DNA from 3 places in the Colwellia sp. E150_009 genome. Region 1 is predicted to be linked to each of the others. Evidence: predicted binding sites of a transcription regulator. Region 1 holds the regulator's gene; each other region holds the start of a gene.

The links. The regulator sigma-54, encoded in region 1, starts transcription at its own class of promoters, with help from an activator protein. The targets are predictions, from matches to a motif close to GTTGGCACGNNNNTNGNNT.
Region 2: the regulator sigma-54 is predicted to act here: its motif matches at 1,938-1,956, upstream of ACE1OF_RS03735 (PEP-CTERM sorting domain-containing protein).
Region 3: the regulator sigma-54 is predicted to act here: its motif matches at 3,536-3,554, upstream of ACE1OF_RS18575 (FlgO family outer membrane protein).

The regions. Positions count from the first base shown of each region.
Region 1 is NZ_JBHFOM010000001.1:127,639-135,538, reverse strand. It holds gene ACE1OF_RS00640 (calcium/sodium antiporter) at 51-1,037, shown strand; gene ACE1OF_RS00635 (KpsF/GutQ family sugar-phosphate isomerase) at 1,069-2,034, shown strand; gene kdsC (3-deoxy-manno-octulosonate-8-phosphatase KdsC) at 2,035-2,616, shown strand; gene lptC (LPS export ABC transporter periplasmic protein LptC) at 2,613-3,263, shown strand; gene lptA (lipopolysaccharide transport periplasmic protein LptA) at 3,268-3,825, shown strand; gene lptB (LPS export ABC transporter ATP-binding protein) at 3,818-4,570, shown strand; gene ACE1OF_RS00610 (RNA polymerase factor sigma-54) at 4,660-6,183, shown strand; gene hpf (ribosome hibernation promoting factor) at 6,226-6,513, shown strand; gene ptsN (PTS IIA-like nitrogen regulatory protein PtsN) at 6,533-6,985, shown strand; gene rapZ (RNase adapter RapZ) at 7,066-7,900, shown strand, end outside.
Region 2 is NZ_JBHFOM010000005.1:45,639-53,538, forward strand. It holds gene ACE1OF_RS03725 (sensor histidine kinase) at 1-1,055, shown strand, start outside; gene ACE1OF_RS03730 (response regulator transcription factor) at 1,076-1,624, shown strand; gene ACE1OF_RS03735 (PEP-CTERM sorting domain-containing protein) at 2,041-2,895, shown strand; gene ACE1OF_RS03740 (substrate-binding periplasmic protein) at 2,946-3,716, opposite strand; gene ACE1OF_RS03745 (DUF3820 family protein) at 3,834-4,046, shown strand; gene ACE1OF_RS03750 (multifunctional CCA addition/repair protein) at 4,075-5,358, opposite strand; gene ACE1OF_RS03755 (AAA family ATPase) at 5,475-7,100, shown strand; gene leuD (3-isopropylmalate dehydratase small subunit) at 7,180-7,776, opposite strand; gene leuC (3-isopropylmalate dehydratase large subunit) at 7,805-7,900, opposite strand, start outside.
Region 3 is NZ_JBHFOM010000062.1:5,311-13,210, forward strand. It holds gene ACE1OF_RS18550 (chemotaxis protein) at 1-315, opposite strand, end outside; gene flgA (flagellar basal body P-ring formation chaperone FlgA) at 575-1,270, shown strand; gene flgM (flagellar biosynthesis anti-sigma factor FlgM) at 1,423-1,731, shown strand; gene flgN (flagellar export chaperone FlgN) at 1,791-2,222, shown strand; gene ACE1OF_RS18570 (LPP20 family lipoprotein) at 2,299-2,766, opposite strand; gene ACE1OF_RS18575 (FlgO family outer membrane protein) at 2,791-3,441, opposite strand; gene ACE1OF_RS18580 (flagellar assembly protein T N-terminal domain-containing protein) at 3,715-4,890, shown strand; tRNA gene ACE1OF_RS18585 (tRNA-Arg) at 4,969-5,045, shown strand; gene ACE1OF_RS18590 (Type 1 glutamine amidotransferase-like domain-containing protein) at 5,273-5,893, shown strand; gene ACE1OF_RS18595 (class I SAM-dependent methyltransferase) at 6,056-6,829, shown strand; gene ACE1OF_RS18600 (ABC transporter substrate binding protein) at 7,004-7,900, shown strand, end outside.

The DNA of each region.
Region 1 (7,900 bases):
TTTTGGGCTACAAACAGCGACAATTTAACTCCTAAAAATTGGAGTCATGAATGTTAGTACACGTTGTCATATTATTAATTGCCTTTACTGCACTTGTATGGAGTGCAGATAAATTTGTTTTAGGTGCCTCATCATTAGCAAGAAACTTAGGTGTTTCACCCATGATTATTGGGTTAACCATTGTTGCAATGGGCTCTTCAGCCCCTGAAATGATGGTAGCCGCCGCCGCTTCATTTCAAGGAAGCCCTGATACCGCTATTGGTAATGCCATAGGTTCTAATATAACTAACATAGCGTTAGTATTAGGTATTACCATATTGATTAAACCTTTGATTGTTTCTTCTTCAACAATCAAGCAAGAATTACCCTTTTTACTATTACTTACACTCCTTACCTATTGGATACTTTCAGACAACTTTTTTAGTTTTACTGAAGGTATTGTCTTGATGATCAGCTTTTTTGGTTTTATTGCTTTTTTACTAATTAAGGCATTAAAACAACGAAAGCATCAAAATAATGACGATCTAATGATTATTGAAGCCGTACAAGATTTACCCGACCCGACTACCACTGGAAAATCACTTTTTTGGCTAATTACTGGAATAACCTTACTGGTATTAAGTGCTCACTTTCTTGTGGGATCTGCTGTTTTTATTGCAAAAGCTTATGGAATTAGCGATCTCGTTATTGGGTTAACCATTATAGCTATCGGAACAAGTTTGCCTGAGCTAGCGGCAAGTGTAGCCAGCATATTGAAAAAAGAAGACGACTTAGCCATGGGCAACATTGTGGGGTCAAACATTTTTAATATTTTAGCGGTATTACCTTTTGCTGGTATTATAGCGCCTGGAGAGATCAACCCTGAAGCGTCATTTAGAGATACACCTATCATGATAGCGGTGACTGCTTTATTATTTATATTGTGTTTTAGTCGAAAATTTGGTTACTTTAGATTAACCCGCTTAAAAGGTGCATTATTAGTGATATGTTTTTTTGCGTATCAAGTGTTGCTTTTCAGTCAAACGACTATCAATTAGCTCAATCAACAAAAGTAATTTAAGTAACACCATGAAGAATTTTAAAGAAATTGCTAAAAACGTAATAAACATTGAACAACAAGCCATTGCAGAATTATTGCAGTACATTGATGATAATTTTGAAAAAGCTTGTCAAATAATGTACCACTGTCAAGGGCGTGTTATTGTTATTGGTATGGGAAAATCTGGTCATATTGGTGGTAAAATTGCTGCAACATTAGCCAGTACAGGCACCCCAGCCTTTTTTGTTCATCCTGGCGAAGCAAGCCATGGCGATTTAGGTATGATCACAAAAGATGACGTGGTGCTAACCATCTCCAATTCAGGTGAAACAGGCGAAGTATTAGCGATTATTCCTGTAATAAAACGTATTGGGGCAAAGCTAATTTCCATGACAGGAAATACCAGCTCTACCTTAGCAAAATTAGCTGACACACATGTTTGTATTAACATTACAACAGAAGCTTGTCCTTTAGGATTAGCACCCACATCAAGTACAACAGCAACCTTGGTAATGGGAGACGCTATCGCCGTTGCCCTATTAAATGCACGCGGCTTTACCGCCGATGATTTTGCTTTATCACATCCAGGTGGAAGTTTAGGAAAACGTCTATTGTTGCGTTTGAGTGACATCATGCATCAAGGAGAACGTTTACCTGTCGTTCCTGAAAATGCGCTAATCAAAGATGCACTAGTTGAAATGTCATTAAAAGGCCTAGGAATGACAGCTGTTGTCAATGCTAACAACCAACTTATTGGATTATTTACCGATGGTGATTTACGCAGAATTCTTGACCTTCAAATCGACATACATCAAGATAAAATAACAAGCGTTATGACCAAATCGCCCACGGTGGCACAAGCAGATATGCTAGCCGCACAAGCGCTGAATATTATGGAAGATAAAAAGATCAATGGTTTGATCATAGTAGACGAACACCATACACCTATCGGCGCTATGAACATGCATGATTTGCTAAGATCAGGAGTACTTTAAGTGAATAAGAACACAAACACTCATTTAAACCTACTCACCAAAACACTTTATGGTGATGTCACTAAAGAAGTATTTGATCGCGCAAAAAAAATAAAACTATTAGTGTGTGATGTTGATGGTGTTTTTTCTGACGGTCGAATTTACTTGGGTAACGACGGTGAAGAACTGAAAGCATTTCATACCAAAGATGGCTTTGGTATCAAAGCACTTGGCAATAGCGGTGTAGAAGTGGCTATTATCACAGGTCGTCGTTCTGCCATAGTCGCTAATCGCATGACTGCTTTAAATGTAAAACACATAGTACAAGGGCAAGAAAACAAACTCCCCGCACTTCAGCATCTGGCAGAGCAGCTTAAGCTTTCGTCTGATGAAATAGCTTATATTGGTGATGACATACCTGATTTAGCTTGTATTATGTACGTAGGTTTGGGAGTTTCTGTATCTGACGCACACCCTGCTGTGTCGACAAAAGCAGATTACACCACATTTACTCAGGGTGGTTTCGGTGCAGTACGCGAAGTATGCGATTTAATAATGCAAGCCCAAGGCACCCTTAATGACGCAACGGGCGCGAGTATATGACACGCACTACTTTTTTAACTTTTCTATTTTTAGTGCTAGGTGCGATGGCTTACGGTATTATTGAATGGCGACAGTCAAAAATAGTGCCCGATGAAAACATTGAAAGTAAACTCACTCCTGATTTTATTGCTGAAGCACTAAAAACCGACATATATACTAAATCAGGACAGCTTTCTCATGTCATTGTTGCAGATCGTATGGAGCACTATGCCAAGCTTGAAGTAACCCACTTTGAACTGCCTAATTACACTTTATATCCTCACAACAATTCGGCAAAATCAATTGACTCCAACGAGCTGAACAATAATGAATTAGAAGACAGAAACTCAGCAACGCCCTTACCTGAAGAAAAAGCTTTGCCATGGAATATTAGCGCAAAAGAAGCAACACTTTATAAAAACAATAGGGTTATTTTAAATCATCGCGTACACTTAAGCGCAACAGATAAAAATAGTTTGATACAAGAAATACATTGTAAATATTTAGAACTCGATTTAAATACTAACATTATCAGCTCAGATCAAACCGTCATGGTCCAAGGAAAGGATTTCACCATGTACGGATCTGGCTTGATAATTGACTTAAACACCAAACAGATGACATTAACTGAACATGTACGTACCATTTATAAAAAAAGTAATAGTTAGTCCCTTGATAACTATTAAAAAACTCAGCAAAAGTTTATTACTTGGCTCATTAGTTTTCGGCTTATCAGCACCTCTATTTGCAGCCAAAAAAGATCTCACGCAAGAAATTACAATAAAGTCTAAACGTCAATCAGCCGATTTAAAAAATAAAATAGCAAGCTATTTGGATGAGGTGAATATCAGCCAAGGTACCATTTCAATTGTTGCAGACATTGTGCAAGTTTATAGTGGCATTGACAGTAATACGAAAGAAAAATCAGATACTTATCTGGCTAAAGGTGATCCCGCTATTTTCCAGCAAGCATTAGAAGACGGCAGCTTAATTAGCTTACAAGCCAATGAAATAAAGTATCAACCTGACCTGCACATTATTACTGTTTCAGGTAATGCACAAGTCAAACAAGCTGGCAGCAAAGTTACCGGTGAAACAATCACTTACAATACATTAAGTGAAAAATTAGAAGCCATAAGTAGAAATGACGATTCCGTCACTACTGTTTTACAACCAGCTCAAATTAAAGCTCAGCAAAATAAAAAGAACAATGACAGTAATAATGAATAGTATTGAGAATACACCAAAAGAATCAACCTTAATAGCCCAAGGGTTATCGAAGTCATATAAACATAATAGAGTAGTAAAAAGTGTTAGTTTAACGGTGAAAGCGGGTCAAATTGTAGGATTGCTAGGCCCTAATGGCGCAGGAAAAACCACTTCTTTTTATATGATTGTTGGGTTAGTACCCAACGACGATGGTAAAATCATTCTAAATGATCAAGATGTTACACTTGCCCCTATGCATGAACGCGCACGCCGTGGCATTGGTTATTTACCACAAGAAGCCTCTATTTTTAGAAAACTTACCGTCACCGATAACATTATGGCTATTTTACAAACAAGGAAGAACCTTAGTGAGCTTGATAGGCAAGCTAAGTTAGAACACCTGTTAGAAGAGTTTAATATTAGTCATATTAAAGATAACTTAGGTATGAGCTTATCAGGTGGTGAGAGAAGACGCGTAGAAATTGCTAGAGCCCTAGCTGCAGAGCCTGAATTTATTTTACTTGACGAACCCTTTGCTGGAGTTGATCCTATTTCTGTTGGCGATATAAAAAAAATTATTATTCACCTTAAAAATCGTGGAATTGGTATATTAATTACCGATCATAACGTGCGTGAAACACTTGATGTATGTGAACATGCTTATATTGTTAGCCACGGAGAAATTATTGCCGAAGGTGATTCAAATCAAATTCTTGCAAATCAAAAGGTAAGAGATGTATACCTTGGTGAGCAATTCACGCTATAGTTAGCACAGACATAAAAACTTAAGCTATGCTTATTATTATGAAAATTAAATAAATAAATAAAATTATTAATAGGAATTAGAAAACGTAGATGCGCCCAACTCTGCAGCTCCGAATAGGACAACAACTAACCATGACGCCACAACTGCAACAAGCGATAAAGCTGTTGCAGTTATCAACGTTGGAACTTCAGCAAGAAATTCAAGAAGTGCTTGAAAGTAATCCTCTTCTTGAAGTGAATGAGCAACAAGCATCCGATACTAGCGCTGATAATGATTCAAATAATAATTCAGATAATCTTGAAGAAGCCTTTTCAGCAAAAACTTCTGAAAAGACTGCCACTGATGGCAGTGAAGATTCATCCGCAACCATTGATGAAATCAGCACAACAGAAGCTATGGAAAAAAATGATATTCCTGAAGAGCTAAATATCGACACAACATGGGAAGAAAGTTACAGTGCGGGCACATCAAATACAGGCGCAATTAGTAGCCCAAGTGAAGATTATACTTATCAAGGTGAAACAACCGACTCTATTCAAGATCACCTTTTATGGCAAATGGAGTTAACCCCGTTTTCAGAAACCGATAGAGCTGTCGCTATCGCCATTATTGAAGCGGTAGACGACGCAGGTTATATGACAGTGTCAAGTGAAGACATTTTAGAAAGTGTTGGTATAGAGGGACTGGAACTTGACGAAGTAGAAGCTGTATTAAAGCGTATCAATGTTTTTGATCCTATCGGCGTTGCCGCTCGCTCTATTGCTGATTGTTTGCTGATTCAATTAAATCAATTTGAGCCAACTACTCCGTATTTAAACGAAAGTAAGTTAATCATTAAAGAGCATATTGATCTACTTGGTAACCGTGATTATAGACAACTCATGCGCAAAACGCGTCTTAAAGAAGATCAGTTGCGTGAAGTGATGCGATTAATTCAAAGTTTAAATCCGCGCCCTGGTGATGTTGTTGCAAAAAATGATGATCAATATGTAATACCTGATGTGTCTGTAGAGAAAAAAAATGGTCGCTGGGTGGTAGAATTAAACCCAGATACCGCCCCTAAATTATCCGTAAATCAACAATATGCCGCTATGACAAAAACTACCAAGTCATCAAGCAGTGATGGCCAATTTATTCGCGCCAACCTACAAGAAGCTAAATGGTTTATTAAAAGCTTAGAATCACGTAACGACACCCTATTAAAAGTATCTAATTGTATTGTTCAACGCCAACAAGGCTTTTTTGAGCATGGCGAAGAAGCTATGCGTCCCATGGTATTGAATGATATAGCAGAAGCAGTAGATATGCATGAGTCTACGATTTCACGGGTAACTACCCAAAAATACATGCATACCCCAAGGGGAATTTTTGAATTAAAATACTTTTTCTCAAGTCACGTTAGCACAGAAAATGGCGGTGAATGTTCATCAACCGCTATCCGTTCTTTAATCAAAAAACTCATTCTAGCGGAAACACCTGCTAAGCCGCTAAGTGATAGTAAAATGGCTGATTTACTGGCCGAGCAGGGAATTAATGTTGCGAGACGAACCATAGCCAAATATCGAGAATCTTTGTCTATTCCCCCGTCAAATCAACGTAAGAGTTTACTATAATAGCTATATACTAGCTCAATTAAGATAATAAGGATCGAACTTATGCAAATTAACCTTACTGGCCACCATGTAGACCTAACTTCATCATTAAGAGAATACGTTAATACTAAATTTGATAAATTAGAACGACATTTTGATCACATCACGAATGTGCATGTGGTACTGACAGTAGAAAAGTTAGATCAAAAAGCGGAAGCAACGGTGCACTTAAAAGGCAATGAAATTCATGCTTCAGCAGTCAATACTGACATGTATACATCAATAGATACTTTAATTGATAAATTAGATCGCCAAGTGCTTAAATATAAAGGCAAAATATCGCAACATTAGCGCAATAATATAAAAAATTATGACACTACAAGACATATTAACACTGGACTGCACGCAATGTGCAGTACCAGTACAAAGTAAAAAACGCCTACTTGAACAAATTTGCCTTCTTGCCGCTAAGCAATTAGGAACCGCTAGTCCAACCGACCTACTGGATAGTTTACTCAACCGTGAAAAAATGGGTAGTACAGGTATTGGCAATGGTATTGCAATTCCTCATGGTAGATTAAATAATACAGATAAAGCTATCGCCGTATTTTTAACAACTCAGCAAGCCATAGATTTTGACGCAATAGACAACAAACCTGTTGATATATTCATCTGTTTATTTGTGCCTGAAAATAGTACACAAGAACACTTAGATACATTACAGAGTATAGCCAAGCTGTTTAGTAATCGTAAAACAGCCAAACAAGTACGAAAATGCACAAATCAACAAGAAATGTTTAATCTTATTCAACAAGCAACTTAAAGTTGCAATGATATAGAAAATTGCGTGTTGAGAGTCACTCGTTTCACGAAACTTTGTACCCGTAAGTCGAGGCTTAACTTATGAAACTTATTATTGTTAGTGGACGTTCTGGCTCTGGGAAATCAGTTGCGTTAAGGGTGCTAGAAGATTTAGGGTATTATTGCGTTGATAATATTCCTGTAAACTTATTACCCGCATTAACTCATACTGTTATTCACGATTATGAAAATGTTGCTGTAAGCTTAGATGTTCGAAACCTACCAAATGATCCTAATGATATTTTAGAAGTTATCGAATATCTGCCAAATGCGATTGATATTACTACCTTATTTTTAGATGCTGATGATAATGATCTTATTCGACGTTTCAGTGAAACTAGACGCCTGCATCCACTTATTAAAAAAAATATTCCATTAGATCAAGCTATCGCGTTGGAAAAAAAACTACTAACCCCTATTTCTACTAATGCTGACCTGTATATTAATACAACTCAATTAAGTCCACATCAATTAGCCGATTTAGTACGCGAACGCATTCTTGGTAAAAAAACAGGTTCAATGGTATTAGTCTTTGAATCTTTTGGTTTTAAACATGGAATTCCTGCTGATGCTGACTATGTTTTTGATGCGCGTTTTTTACCTAACCCGCACTGGGAAAAAGAATTAAAAGCCTACACAGGTTTAGAGCAACCAATAAAAGACTTTCTTGCCAGCCAACCCATTGTGACAAAATTTGTATGGCAAATTAATAGTTTCATGATGACTTGGCTACCCCATTTAGAACGCAATAATAGAAGCTACCTTACCATAGCCATTGGTTGCACTGGTGGTAAACATCGCTCAGTTTATATTGCAGAATTATTATCCAGTAACTTTCGCAAAGAGAAGAAAGATGTGCAAACTCACCATAGAGATA
Region 2 (7,900 bases), on a different contig from region 1:
TTGGTAGCTTTTTTGTTTATCAAAAAAAACAGCAAGTCAGTCAGTCAGCTTTATTAATACAAATATGCGCTGATATTTTATTTTTGTCGTTGTTGCTGTTTTTTAGTGGGGGTGCCACTAATGCTTTTGTTTCATTATTATTGATTCCAATTGCCATTGCCGCTGTTACATTACCTCCTGCATTGCTTGCTTTTGTCGCGTTAATGGCTATTGGCTCTTATACCATTTTATTATGCTTTTTACCCATGAGTGTTATGCATGGCAATATGGAAGGGCATTTTATTGGTATGGGAATTAACTTTTTATTCTCTGCGCTAGTGGTTGCCTTAGTTGTAGGGAAAATGGCGCGTAGTATTAATCAACGAGAACTTGCCATTGCCGCGTATAGAGAAAATTTACTGAAACAAGACCAAGTTATGTCTCTTGGTGTAGCATCAGCACAAGTGACTCATCAGTTGGCAACACCTATTACAACAATACAATTACTGGTTGATGAATTACATGAAGACTTTCCAGAAAATAGTATTGTGATTGATATGAAAAGTCAGCTAAAGTGTTGTACTGACAGCTTAGATGCATTTCGCGAAATGGTTTTTTCTATTAAAGAGCAAACCAGTACGGCGATTACTGTGAATAATTTAATTGATGACATTTTAGAAAATATAAGAGTAAATTTCCCCGATGTTGACATTGAGTTAATAAAAAAACATCAAGATGATGTGACTATCATGGCGGATGCATCTTTGTTGCCTGCTATATTAAATTTAATTAATAATGCAATAAGGGCAACAAAAGCAAATAACTCAACCAAAATTACATTAACGAGTCAGGTAGAAACGGAAAACTGGCAATTTATAATTCGTGATTATGGTATTGGCTTTACTTTAGAAAAATTAAAACAACTCGGTGTAAACCCTGTTAACAGTGAACAAGGCTTAGGTATGGCTGTTTTTTTAAGTCATGCCAGTTTAGAACGTCTTGGTGGTAAGTTAGCATTAACAAACCATCATCAAGGTGGGGCATTAGTTACTTTGAGTTTACCTGTACCACACTAATTGGCAGATGAAATAACATAATGAAAGAATTATTACTTGTAGAAGATGATGCTATTTTTGCAAATACCTTAACTAGACGATTAACCAAACACGGTTTCCATTGTGTTCATGTAGACAGTAATTCTGAAGCATTATTAGCTTGTCATCGACACAAGCCAGATTATGTGTTGCTTGATATGAAACTAGCACAAGAAACTACCTTAAGTATTATTAAACCATTGAGAAAGCTAAGGCCTGAAAGTAGAATTATTTTACTCACTGGTTTTGCAAGTATCGCTACTGCCGTTGACGCTATAAAGTTAGGTGCAGATGATTATTTATCTAAACCCTTAGATACGCAAACATTGTTAGCAGCGCTTAATGAAAGTAAAGCGTCTACCATAGCCACAAATGCTGACATTGACGGTGAAACATTGTCAGCAGAGCAAGTGCAGTGGCAACATATTCAACAAGTGTTAAAAGCAAACGATGGTAATATCTCGGCTACGGCGCGTCAGTTATCTATGCATAGACGAACTTTACAGCGTAAATTACAAAAAAAACCGCAAACTGATTCTATAAAAAGTTAATAAACTAGGTTTGTTAGATAGCTTATTTATCTCAGAAGTCATGCTTTATATGGGTCAATAATGGGTTTAGTGTAAACATAGAATATTAGTGAAATGATGGTATTATTACAGTGTTTTTGCTTGTTTATGAGACACAATTTAATTATAAATTTATGCTAGGTTATTGAGCTTCCAGTGTCTAAGGCAAAAATTAACTCATAACTCATTACATTGACTTTTCAAAACCTCGTTATTTTTTGTTATAATATGTCAGTTTTTTTTACAGTTATAAATTTAACTTAATCTTAATTATTAATAAATAAAGAAAATATTTGTTGGTGCGACTTTTGCTTTCAATAGAGATTAATTTGATTAAAAGGACTTTAATTTAAGGAGAAACAATGAAAAAATTAATATTTTCCGCTGCAATTTTATCTTTGTTGTCTAGTGGTTTTAGTTCTGCAAGTCTTATTGAGGAAGTAACAAGTAATGGTGAGTGTGTAAATTCAACTTTCACGATTACAAGTATTACACAGGTTATTCCTGCAGGATCAAATATTGTTGGTACATCACTTGAAGCGACTTCTTGCTTGGGATTTGTCACCTCACCTAATAATGATTTTGCTGAAGATCCAGCTCCCAATATGGGGGGCTTCGGAGATGGATTGCTCAATGAGGAAGTAGGGGGACAAGGTCGGGATAAGAATAATTATGTTCCTGGAGATTATTTTCTAACAAATGATAATGACTCCATGGTTGATTTGGATAATGATGGCGAAAAAACCGATCCTGGATGGATTCGCTTAGGGGGCTCTGAGACGAAATCGAACGGTGAATGGAACTTTGAATACGACTCTATACTTGATTTCAACCTCGATTCAGTTATCGACATATCCTTCTATGATAATGGAACTTGGTTATTAGCCGTTGATCCTTCGGCAATAGCTACTGCTACCGAGATTCTAGGGCGACCAAGCGTTTTTGATCATTTAGCTTTTGTAATGAAGGGACCAAATAATGTTGATGGTTCATGGGCTATTTATGATTTTAATTTTTATGATCTGATTGACAATGGCTTGGGTATAAGCCTAGGTGATACCGCATATAATTTTGAAGGTACATGGGATAAAGATCTTTTTGTTAACAGAGATGCCCTGTCACACATGAGTGTTTGGGCTCATGATCCACCGGCAAAACAAGACATAGTTGATGTTCCAGAGCCATCGACACTTGCTATTTTTGCATTAGGCATGATTGGCTTAGCGTCACGTAGGCTTAAGAAACAATTTTAATAATGTGTTATTTCATTAGAAAACCCAATTGTAATGATTGGGTTTTTTTGTTAAAGCATATTCATCATTGTTGAACGCCATTTTTTTCTAATGACTGAAAAATCACCATCTTGTTCTAATTTTTTCATGGATTTTGTTAATTTAGCAATAATATTTTTCTCAGTACTTAAACTACAAGCCAAATGAAAGTTGAGTGTCAGTTCACGCATGTTATATACATTTTTGTATTTAGAGGCTGCTTCGGTGCTTTTTACTCGGTTGTATATAAGGTCGTCATTAAGAACAACTAGATCAATATTACGGTTAGGAATTTCAAGTAATTTTAACAGTGAGTCGTAATTATCCATTACATAAAGGTTTTCATTTTCGATAAAACCTTTGGATAAAAGAAAATGATGTGTGACATCATCTCTGATTACAGCTGTTTTATATTTTTTTGCATCGTTTAAATTATTAATAAATATTTGTTTTGATGCTAATGAATATAAAGAAATAGTACTACTAATAATGTGGCCTACCCATTCAAATAGCGGTTCACGTTCTGGTATTCGGCTTAATGAATAGATGCAGGTATTCTTTTCATGTTTGGCTCTATTAAAAGATAAAGACCAAGGGTAAGCAGCTATTTCGTATTCATAGTTTGCTTCTTTTAATGTTGCTTCTACAATTTCAGTTGATATACCACTAATAGACTTTTCATTAACAACTTGAAATGGCGCTAAATGTTCGGTGAGAATGGTTATTTTTTGGGCGTAAAGATCTTCACTAAATATAATAGTTAATATTATTATACTGTTAAACAACACATTACTTTTTTTCATGTTTTTATTTGCTTATGGTATATTTACTAACCTTAATGCACAGTAGCAATTTTTTCAATGAATGGATTTTAATTTCTAGAAAACAGTTTTAATATATTAATGGCTTTAAACAATATGATGAATCATGAACAGCTTGTCGCTGCTGTTAATATGACAATGCCTTTTGGCAAATATGCGGGTAGAAAATTATTGCAACTGCCAGAGCCTTATTTAGTGTGGTTTCATGCGAAAGGGTTTCCTGAAGGAAAGTTAGGACAACAACTGGCGTTAATGTATGAGGTTAAATTAAATGGTCTAGAGGGTATGTTAAAGCCATTGTTGAACGAGTAGTGCGGTTAAAAATAAGTGATATAAGCGTTTAGCCTAACTGGTGCTGTTCTTTGACTTTTTTTATAGCATTTAAACGAGCTTTTACCATGGCTTCTTTTATGGCAAGACCTTTTAAGCCCTGTTCAACAAAAGTTTTAGCATTGACATTACAGGCGGCTAGCATGGCTTCTTTTAAATATTTTTCTTGTGGGTAAGGGCGGTTGTCAAAACCTAGACGACCAAGAAAGTCACTTTTACAGGCAATGATAAAGTCATCAAATTCTTGCGGCTTTCGCCATACGTCAAGTTGATCAAATATTCTCAATAAGGTACTTGGTTTCAATTGAAATGCCTTATGGCAATGTAAATGATGTTCGCACACTTTTAAGGCCAGCTGTTGATAATATATTGGTACTTTAAGCTGTTTTGATATTTTTTCTACTAAAGGTAAACCTGCTTTTTCGTGCCCGGGGTGGCTTGGTAAATATTCACTCGTGGTAAGCCCTTTACCTAGATCATGGCATAAAGCAGCAAAACGAATGACAGCTTTGTGTTTATTATTTTGCGTTAATAATACAGCTTGGTGTAATACCATCATGGTATGAACACCACTGCAAATTTCAGGGTGCCATTTTGCTGGATTTGGAACACCCCATAATTTTTCTAAATCAGGCCAAATAATATTAAGGGCTTGGCATTGACGTAATACGTCGAAGAATACTTCTGGGTGATCTTCAGACAAACTGCGTTGTACTTCTTGCCATATACGCTCAGCACTTAAGGTCAATAATTCACCACGAGTACTGATAGTCGTCATTAATTCAAGGGTTTCATTTGCAATAACAAAACCATAATCGTGATAACGAGCAGCAAAGCGCGCCACGCGTAATACTCTTAAGGGATCTTCAACAAAGGCGGAACTAACATGGCGTAACACTCTATTTTCAAGATCTTGCTGACCATTGTATGGGTCGACAATCTTACCTGTTTTACTTTTGGCCATTGCGTTGATAGTAAGATCACGACGCAATAAATCTTGCTCTATAGTTACGTCAGGTTCTGCATAACACGTGAAGCCTGTATAGCCCTGACCTTGTTTACGTTCAGTGCGCGCTAAAGCATATTCTTGTTTAGTTTCTGGGTGTAAAAATACGGGGAAATCTTTACCTACCTGGTTAAATCCAAGCGATAACATTTGTTGAACAGAGGCACCAACCACTAAATAGTCTTGGTCTTTATAGGGTCTGTTTAATAACTCATCTCGAACGGCTCCACCAACAAGGTACACATCAAGTTCAGTTATGTTTGCAATGTTCGTGTTTTTAGTAGTCAAAAAGGTCACCTCAATAAGATTGTTTACAAGTTTACCATAATATTCGTAGACATAACCCTGTCAACAGGTTAATTTTATCAACGTATTATTGTCTTTTAAATTGCAGCAACGTTTTTATGTACACAAATTTTTTCTCCTTAAGTGAATTACCTTTTTCTATTGCCCCAAATCCTAAATATTTATTTATGAGTGATAGGCATCGAGAAGCGCTGAGCCATTTAACTCATGGGTTAGGGATCAATGGCTCAGGTGATAATGGTGGCTTTGTTTTATTAACAGGTGAAGTTGGTACAGGTAAAACAACAGTCAGTCGTTGTTTAATGGCTGAAATACCTGAAAACACACAATTGGCTTTTATTTTGAACCCAACATTATCAAGCCAAGAGTTACTCGCAACGATTTGTGATCAATTAAAAATTCGTTACCGTAAAACAGGAGCTACATTAAAAACCTTAACAGATAAAATTGCTGAGAAACTATTAAAAAACCATGCAAACAATATAAACACTTTATTGATTATTGATGAGGCACAGCATTTAGAGGCTGAAGTATTAGAACAGTTGCGGTTGTTAACTAATTTAGAAACTGATACTAAAAAATTGTTGCAAGTTATTTTAATTGGACAACCTGAATTACAGCAATTACTTAAACGTCGTGATTTACGACAATTAGCACAGCGTATAACAGCTCGATATCACTTACTACCGTTAAACAAATTAGAATTGGCTGCATATATCAAACATAGACTGTCAGTTGCTAATTGCCATCGAGCGCTTTTCAATAAAGGGGCTTTAGCAGCAATCCATCAATTATCTCAAGGCATTCCAAGGTTGATTAATTTACTGTGTCATAGTGCCTTAATAGAAGCATATAATTCTAATAACGCGGTAGTAGATAAAAAAATAGTCTTCAAAGCAGCTAGCCATGCGTTAGGTGATGATTTTGATTTATTACCTTGGTGGCAGAATAAAAATATTCAAATTGCTTTGGCGGCTGGCGTGTTATTTGTTGTATTAGTAACAGGGTTTTGGTTAGGTCAGCAAAAGTCGCCACAACAAGTATCAGAGAACACTGCTTCTGTAGCCAGTAATGAGTTAGTTAAAGAGCAATCCGCGATTCAAGTAAAAGAGCCGTTAGAAAAAACCAATGAAAAGATAATACAGGAGCAGCTAAAGCCAAAAGCACCAGAAGTGCAATTAGTTGTAAGTAGTGATAAGCCAAAACGCTCAGAAGATAAAATAATAACACCTGCTAAAGCGACTGTGGAAGATGCAACCACTGAACCTGTTGGTCAACTAACCCAAAAAAATATGACAGTTGAACCGAAAACTGTAAAAAATATTGAACCTAAACCTAAACCAGAAGTAGCCCCAAAAAACTACCAAATAGAAGCGGTTGAAGGCGTTTCTGAAGATTTACTCGCGCGCTTTCAAGCTGCTATTGATGACACTAAAACGTTGTCAAAAAATGCACTTAAGCCTAAACCAGTTCAAACGGCAGACAGCAAGGTTAAATCACTAACGCAAATGCCTGCTTGGGTGCAAGAAGGTGTACCAAGTTTGCATTTTGAACAACATATATATGCCTCTGATGGCGAAGGTTGGGTTAATGTAAATGGCCGAGATCGTTATGAAGGAGACAGTATTGCCAATGGAGTTTATATTGAGAAAATTTTACCTCAACAGGTCATTTTGACTTACCGAGGCGAAAAATTTAGCTTACCTGCGTTAACTAACTGGTAAATTCTCGCCTATCTGCACTGTGAATAACTGGCGAGAATTTACTTGAGAATGCTATAGGGCATTCTCAAGTTCATACTTTCTATTGCCAAGCAGGCATTTTTGCTTCAAAAGCTTTAATTTTATCAAGCTTATTTAAGGTCCAACCTACGCTGTCAACACCTTCTTCTAAGCAGTATTTGTGAAACTGACCAAGTTCAAAAGTAAAACTAATACCCCCATTACTTACAGTATTGTTAGCTAAATCGACGGTAAGATTAAGTTTAGCGTTACCTGATTGTTTAAATAATTGATCAATTTGGTCTTCTGCTAATTTAATGGGTAATAAACCAATATTGATACAATTACCATAAAAGATGTCAGCAAAACTTGGTGCAATAATGACTTTAAAGCCATATTCTTCTAATGCCCAAGGAGCGTGTTCTCGGCTTGAACCACAACCAAAATTTTCTCTGGTTAATAAAATACTAGCGTTTTTGTATTCAGGTTTATTTAAAATAAAATCAGGATTTGGTTCTTTGCCATTATGGTCTAAATAACGGCTATCGTGAAATAAATGTACACCAAAGCCAATACGTTCAGTTTTTTGTAAAAATTGTTTTGGGATGATTTGATCGGTATCGATGTTAGCGATATCTAATGGCACAACCAAGCCTGTGTGTGTGGTAAATTTTTCCATATTAAATTCCTCTGTAGGTTGGTGACAGTTATGCGTTTAAGTCGACAAAATGGCCTGCAATGGCGGCGGCGGCTGCCATTTCAGGGCTCACTAAGTGAGTACGGCTGCCACGCCCTTGACGCCC
Region 3 (7,900 bases), on a different contig from region 1:
CAGAAAACCTTGCACACTACGGTTATACTCAGCAATAATTATAAATGAATCATCTGTTTGCGTTATCGCAGGTCCGCCAATAGCCTTACTCATATCAATAATAGAAATAGTTTGACCACGAATATGCGCCACCCCTTTTATAAAAGGGTCTTGCTTTGGTAACATTGTTAACTTAGGACATTGTAAAACTTCTCGTACTTTAAAAACATTAATACCAAAACGTTGTCTACCTACTAATTTAAAAAGTAATAATTCGAGCCTGTTTTGACCAACAAGCTGTGTTCGTTGATTAACTGCATCTAGTATACCAGCCATAAAAACCTCTTTTGTAATCAATAATCATACACTTTATCTTAAATTAATTTGGAGAAAAGGCATAATTCTTGATTGTATTTATTATAAGTAAAAATAAGTGACAAAAAATTGATACTCAGCAAGCTTTCGCTTTATAAGTAATTAACAAAACGCGTATTAATAAAACTTATACCACAGAACTGATGTAATATATAACTATGTTATCTAAAATTTAAGCATAGTTGAGTATTTGAATTAACCTAGCGAAAATGGCAGAAATATGCGAATAACTAACGTTTTTTTATTATCTATAATGACATTTATTGTATTATCCCCATTGGCAAGCTTTGCCACCACATGGGATAGCGCTTATATTGAGTCATTCGCAAAAAAATTTCTTGAAAGCGAAATAGCACCGCCACCTGAGGGCAAAATTTCTTTTAACATTGCCGATATTGACCCAAGAATCATTATCAAACCTTGTCAAATTCCTCTGACAGCAAATATACCTGAAAATACTGATCGTAGAAATATTAATATTAAAATATCTTGTGATGATTCAACTTCATGGCAAATGTACCTACCAGCTAAAATAGAAAGAACGTTCGCTGTTGTTGTTGCAACCAGTACAATAGAAAAAGGGGCTACTTTAACCAAACAAAATATTGCTATTGAATATATTGCAACAAATAAAATTCGCGGTGAAAGACTGACAGATATAAACCTGGTACTAGGAAGTAAAGCAGAAAAAAGAATTGGATCAGATCATCCCATAACCAGAAGAAATATTTGTTTAGTTTGTAAAGGTGACACAATAACCATTATAGCCAAAAATGAAAATTTCATGATTAAAACTAAAGGCGTGGCGCTTAGCTCTGGAAATCTACATGAACAAATTGAGGTAGAAAACTCTCGCTCTGGGCGAGTAATAAGGCCTAAAATCAGTGCTGTTAATCAGGTGACGATTAACTTATAATTTTAAGGTACAACTGCAAATTAGTCAGGGTAATTTTATATTTTAAAATAATTAGCAAATATTTAATTTTTTATTTAAGTTATCGCATTGTTTGCCGATACAAGGTTAGAAAGTAAATTTTTTTAAAGAGCACCTTACCGTAGGGTAATATTATGACTATAAATATCAATAACTTGAACAACAAAACTCAAGTTAGCCAAAATCAGCAGGCACAAGTTAAACAAGAGGCAAGTCAAACGGCAAATACTAATACGCACGTTAAACATGCTGCTCATGACTCTGTTTCTTTAACACCACAAGCCAAACAACTTGGTGAATTACAAAAGAAAGCAACTGATTTACCAACCATTGATCAGAAAAGAATTGATGAGTTGAAAAAAACAATCGCTGCTGGGGAATATAAAATTGATCCTCAAAAACTTGCAGCAAGTATCGCTAGTTTTGAATTTGATTTGCTTTAGTTTGCTTTGTACCCCAGAATACGGGGCTCTAAGTGTGTCTATTATCTAAAGGTACTTATATGTCAGCTTCGCCTCAGTCAAAGGAATTACTTTCTCAACAATACCTTCAACTACAAGAGCTTGAGCAATTAATTATTGACGAAAAGCATATTTTACAGCAACACCAACCTAAAGATTTATTACAAATTAGCGAGAAAAAGAACCAAATATTACTCGCAATTCAAGCGCTAGATAAACAAATTAGTGTTAGCCGTGCGTTTGCCACAGATAAAGCGGCAGGTTACCTAGAGCAAGAACTGCTAGACATTGAACATTTACTTACATCTTGCCAAGAAAAAAACCAAATCAATGGTCAAATAATAACGCAATCTCAACTCGCAGTTGAGCGCATGAAAACAAGCTTACTAGAAGGTCATAACAAAGCATCTATGACTTATGATAGTAAAGGCAAAAAAAGTGGCGGGTTAAGCAGTATAGGTTTAAAAGCCTAAACAACGCGAGTTTAGGCATTAAGTTGTCGTCAATAAATACATCCCAACAAGATAAATTATATCAACTCTGATAAAATTAGAAATACTGTACATCTCTGATTTCTTTACGATTTAAACTTGCTTGATAGATTTCATATACATCTTTAAAGTCTAACTGTAATTCTGTTGTGTAGGTATCGCCTACTGGGTAGCTTTTCACAACTTTAGCCCCTTTGATCAACCCTTGCACTGAAGAAGCCAATTGTTGGTTTTCGATTAGCATGTCTGCCATTGTTGTTTTACTACTCACTTGTTGCCCATATACTTGTTCAGCTAGCTCTAAATAAGCGGCAATTTTTGACGCCTTAATGGCCATTAACATCCGCTGAGTTTCATGTGTTGATTTTTGTAAACTTATTGACGCATAACCAACACCATGAATAATAGGGAATGTTTCTGGAGCCACTGCTTGCCACTGAACATGCTTATCATACACGCTACTACATGCACTAATCAGCATAATACTTGAAACAGACATTAAAATTTTACAGAATGTATTTCTCATGATTCCACCTATTTTCAACTTCAGTTATTTTTGAATTTCAACTGCACGTTGATCTTCAATGAGCAGGTTATTACTTCGAATTATCATTCCATCCTTTAATTTAACATTATCGCTATTACTTTTTTCTTCACCTAAAACCCATGAAGGAATAAACGACTGAGCTGTTGCAACAACAACATGCGATTGAATGCCAATCATACGCGCATTTATAATAATACCGTCTTCTTGTTCCATCATGGTGCCCGCTACTATATAGTCAATAATCTGACGCTCAGGCAATTCCTTCCAATCACGACTAAATACATAATCACCCTCTTTAGTAACACGAATATGCCCTGTAGCCTTAAAATCAATAACCACTAAACCATGATGTTGCAATTCATGTACAAAGTTTTCAGCAATTTGGTTACCCAACCAATTAGTTGACTCTAAGTCACTCAAATTAACAAAAGAAGCAACAGCCACAGGCGTTTTTTTATTAACAAAGGCACTACTTTTTAACATTTGATATGCTAAACCTTTTACCATATCATTTATTGCATGCTTAGGTAGATTATAACTGTCTATTTTTCCTTTATCTTCTTGTTTCAATTTATAAAAATTGTCTTCCTTCACTGAATTACTACACGACATAAGTACTGGTAGCAGCAATAATGGTATAAGCCACTTTTTCATGGTATTCCCCTTAAAAATTCAACACCCATGTTAGATATCCACTAACATAAATACTGACAACTTTATTTATTCGGTTATTTATAGCTAAATAATAATGCACATTTCAAGCCAAGCAGTTTCATAACTAAAAATAAATCAAAATAAATAGGCACAATTTGTGCATCTCTATACACTAAATACTAATTAGACAAAGTAACCACTGATTACTTGTACTAACATTATACTATGCCAAAAATAGCCCCAAATAGGCTTTTCGTTTTCATGAGAGAGTATATGTACACTATTATCAAAAAAACTATTTTAGCTACTAGCTTACTGTTAGCAACCATTACTTGTAATGCTCAATGGTATGAAGCCCAAGGCCACGCTTCAACAGCTGAAAGCTCGGTTGAAATAGCACGAGCCAAAGCAATGGAAAACGCCTTAAAAAAAGCACTACTTGTTGCAGGGGCAAATGTTTCTAGCATTCAGCAAGTTGTTAATGGCTTACTCACTCAAGATCAAATTAACATTCGTGCCAGTGGCAATGTTAATTCAATAGAGCTTATAGACGAACTACATCATGATAACCTTATCACTGTAACCATACGCGCCGATATATTTCCTAAAGAAAAACAATGCTTTGCTTTAGATTACAAAAAGTCTATTTTACTTACCAAAAGCCATTTAATGCAAAGACAACAAGCCAATATTGGTAAAATTTATCAAATAGACTCAGCTATTATTCGCCACCTAAACAAAAAAATTACCAACAGCAGTAGTTACAGTAGCGGTAAGTTACTTCTCAAAAGTACAACTGAATTTTCACGCCTAAACACCAGCTTTAATGAAGAAAAAATAAAGCAATTAGTTATGTCATTAGCCGATACCAGCGAAAGCCAATATGTGCTTTTTAGTGAAATAAATGATGTGTCATTTCAAGAACAAAGCACTAACACCTGGAAAGTATGGCAACAAAGCACCTACCCTAGAAACTTTGATTTTACCCTGTACTTATACAATGGCTTTAATGGTGAACAAGTTTGGCAAAGGAGCTATCAAAACGCCGCCGTTTGGGACTTTAACAGAAGAAAAAATGTTGATGTTAATACCACCACTTTTTGGCAAAGTGCATACGGTAATATGATTAATTCATTGCTTGAAAAAATAGCAAACGATATTGATGACAATGTAATGTGCGAGCCGAGTGAAGGTAAAATAGTACAAGTACAAGGTAACGAAATAACAATTAATTTAGGTAAGCATCATGGCGTAAAAGTTGGCGACGAGTTCACACTACTACACAGTAACAACTTCATTAGCCAACAAGGAAAACACTATGTAAGCTATAATATTAGCCCTTTCAAAGTGAAAGTAACCAAGTTAACAACACAAAGCGCGACGGCCTCCACAATAGACAATAGCTTATTAGGCAACATTCAAATAAATGATTTAGCTGTACGTTATTAACACAATAAAATGTAACTAAACAAAGAACCAAGATAAAAACTTAACTTTATTGTGAAAAAACAATACAATATATAGCATGCCTTTGTAGCTCAGCTGGATAGAGCAAGCGCCTCCTAAGCGCTAGGTCGGAAGTTCGAATCTTCTCAAAGGCGCCATAAAAATCAATAATTAAAACCAAGATCCTTCTTAATAAAAACACAAAAAAATATTTATGACATTTATGTTCACAGTTCCTCTAAAGGGTAATTTTAATGTATTATTGCATCAGAATTAACGTAACAGCGTGTTTTTAGGCTTAATTTTAAAGGGGGTTTTTCTAAAAGAGAGATTCTAGAGCCTCGTTAGGCTTCTTCTCATGCACCTTAACTAAGTTAGGAAAAAAATGAAAAATATATTTTTGGCATCCTCTTTTGCAGAAGTTTCAAATTTATTTAAAGAATACGAAAATAAAGAAATTCAGGGGAAAACCGTTACTTTTATCCCTACTGCAAGTATTCATGAAGAAGTTACATTTTATGTAGATGCAGGAAAAGATGCTTTAGAAGATCTTGGTTTGGTGGTGGATGTTCTTGAAATTTCTACCGCGTCGTATGAAGAAATATCAAATAAACTTAAGCATAACGAATATATTTATATGACAGGGGGAAATACTTTTTTTCTTCTGCAAGAATTAAAAAGAACAGGCGCAGATAAACTTATTGTCGACCAAATTAATTTGGGTAAAATTTATATTGGAGAGTCAGCGGGGGCAGTTGTTCTCTCTCCTAACATTGAATATATTTCTGAAATGGATAACCCTAAGATCGCTGAAAGTCTAACTTCCTACGATGCCCTTGGTATTATTGATTTTTATCCATTACCTCACTATACCAGCTTCCCATTTAAAGAAACGGCAGAAACTATCTTTTCAAAATACAAAGGAAAAATAAAAATTTCCAAATTCAGTAACAATGAAGCAATTTTTATAAATGGTGGGCATGCTAAAGTTGAGGCTGTAAAATAACTGATTCAGTCAAAATGACTGATTTTTTAGCTCCTGTATCGCGCTGTAACGTGTTAATTCGATATAGGTAATGCATTACGCCCTCTGTTTTATGAGGTAATTCACAAAAAATGAGTAACTCTACAAGCTCGTTAGGCGATAAAGTTAATATACGGACATAGAATGGATTATTTAAGAATAAATAAAGAAGCGTGGGACAAGAGAACTAAAGTACATGTTGAATCAAAATTCTACGATGTTGCATCATTCAAAAATGGTAAGTGTTCGTTAAACCCAATCGAGCTAAAACAAGTGGGAAATGTACAAGGAAAGTCCTTGCTACATCTACAGTGCCATTTTGGTCAAGATACCTTGTCTTGGGCTCGTTTGGGGGCAGAAGTCACAGGTGTAGACTTATCTGCTGATGCAATCGAGCAAGCAAATTCATTGAAGCGAACGTTGGCTTTGAAAGCAGATTTTATTGAGAGTGATGTTGTTCAATTTGGTCGTAAAAATAAGCAACAGTTTGATATCGTATTTACCTCATACGGAGTTTTGTGCTGGTTATCCAATTTATCGGATTGGGCACAAACAGTCGCCAATTCATTAAAATCTGGCGGAGAGTTCCACCTAGTTGAGTTTCATACATTCAACGACTTATTGTCAGGTTACTCGTATTTCCTGAATAATGAACCTGATATTGAAGAGGAAGGCACTTATACAGAAAACTGCGATGGTACTACATCAAAGATGGTGACTTGGTCACATTCAATGAGTGAGGTTATAAGCGCCTTAATCAGTGCAGGATTAATGATTGAGTCTTTCTCTGAGTATCCTTATAGCCCATACAATTGCTTTGACGGTTTAGAGTTGGTGCCAAACTTGGGGTATCAAATGTTGTATAAGGGGCAGCAGGTTCCACTGTTGTATTCAATTAAGGCGCGAAAAATCGCCTAACAACTAAGATAGGTGTCGCGCAACCCAACCTTATTCGGGTATTGAACAAGCACGAAACCAACGAATAAAAACAAAGACACAGCTCTCTATAAAACAATCCTTTTTAAGTTTCGTATTCTATAAAAATAAATGTATACTTAATTACTGCCATAAATTGTTGTGTTAGGTTGTTGTTTGATAAATAAAGTTTTTATTCTAATTTTCATAATAGTTAGCCTTTTCTTAGGGGGTTTAGCTTTTGCTGAAAACATAGAGGTAGAACATGCCAACAAAATTGCTATTTTCTATCCTGAAGCGAAAGAGCCTTACCAATCAATTTATCAAGAAATTATAGCGGGCTCTACCAAAGCAGCTAACGATTTTGATCCTAAAATCCAATATGTAGAGTATATTCTAACTAAAGAATTTAACAGCAAACAAATAGTACAAACACTGACAAAAAAGAAAATCAATAAAGTCATTGTGCTAGGCCGTTTAGGCTGGAAATTAGCCAAAGAGTTGTCAAAATTTAAGAATAAAAGCGCCACCAATGTTTTTCAAGTTGTTTCAGGTGCCCTTCCCCTCAGCCCCAATGATATTTCAGGTGTTAGTTTAGTAACAGACCCTGCATTTCTCTTTGGCTATCTCAAACAGGTTGCCAGTAACGTCAAAAAAATTCATGTTGTTTATAGCGATAAAAGTGCTTGGTTAATTAAGTTAGCAAAAAATGCCGCATTAAAAAAAGGGTTAACTCTCTATAGTCACTATGTTAGTAGTACCGCAGAAGCAATAAAATTTTATCAGAATTTGTTTGATTCTGATGTATCGAATGAAGATGCGATATGGCTGCCGTTAGATAAAATATCTTCGCATGACAAAATCACGCTTCCCCTTATTTTAGAAGAAGCTTGGGCTAAAGAAGTTGTTGTTTTTTCAAGTAAACCGTCACACGCCAAACGCGGTGTTTTATTTTCAACGTACCCTAATAACTTTGACTTAGGTAAACAACTTTTCGCTATGGTACAAAAACTTGAAAACAAACCAGATCAAAAAGACTTTGCAGCATTAAAATCAACACGTTTAGCGGTTAAT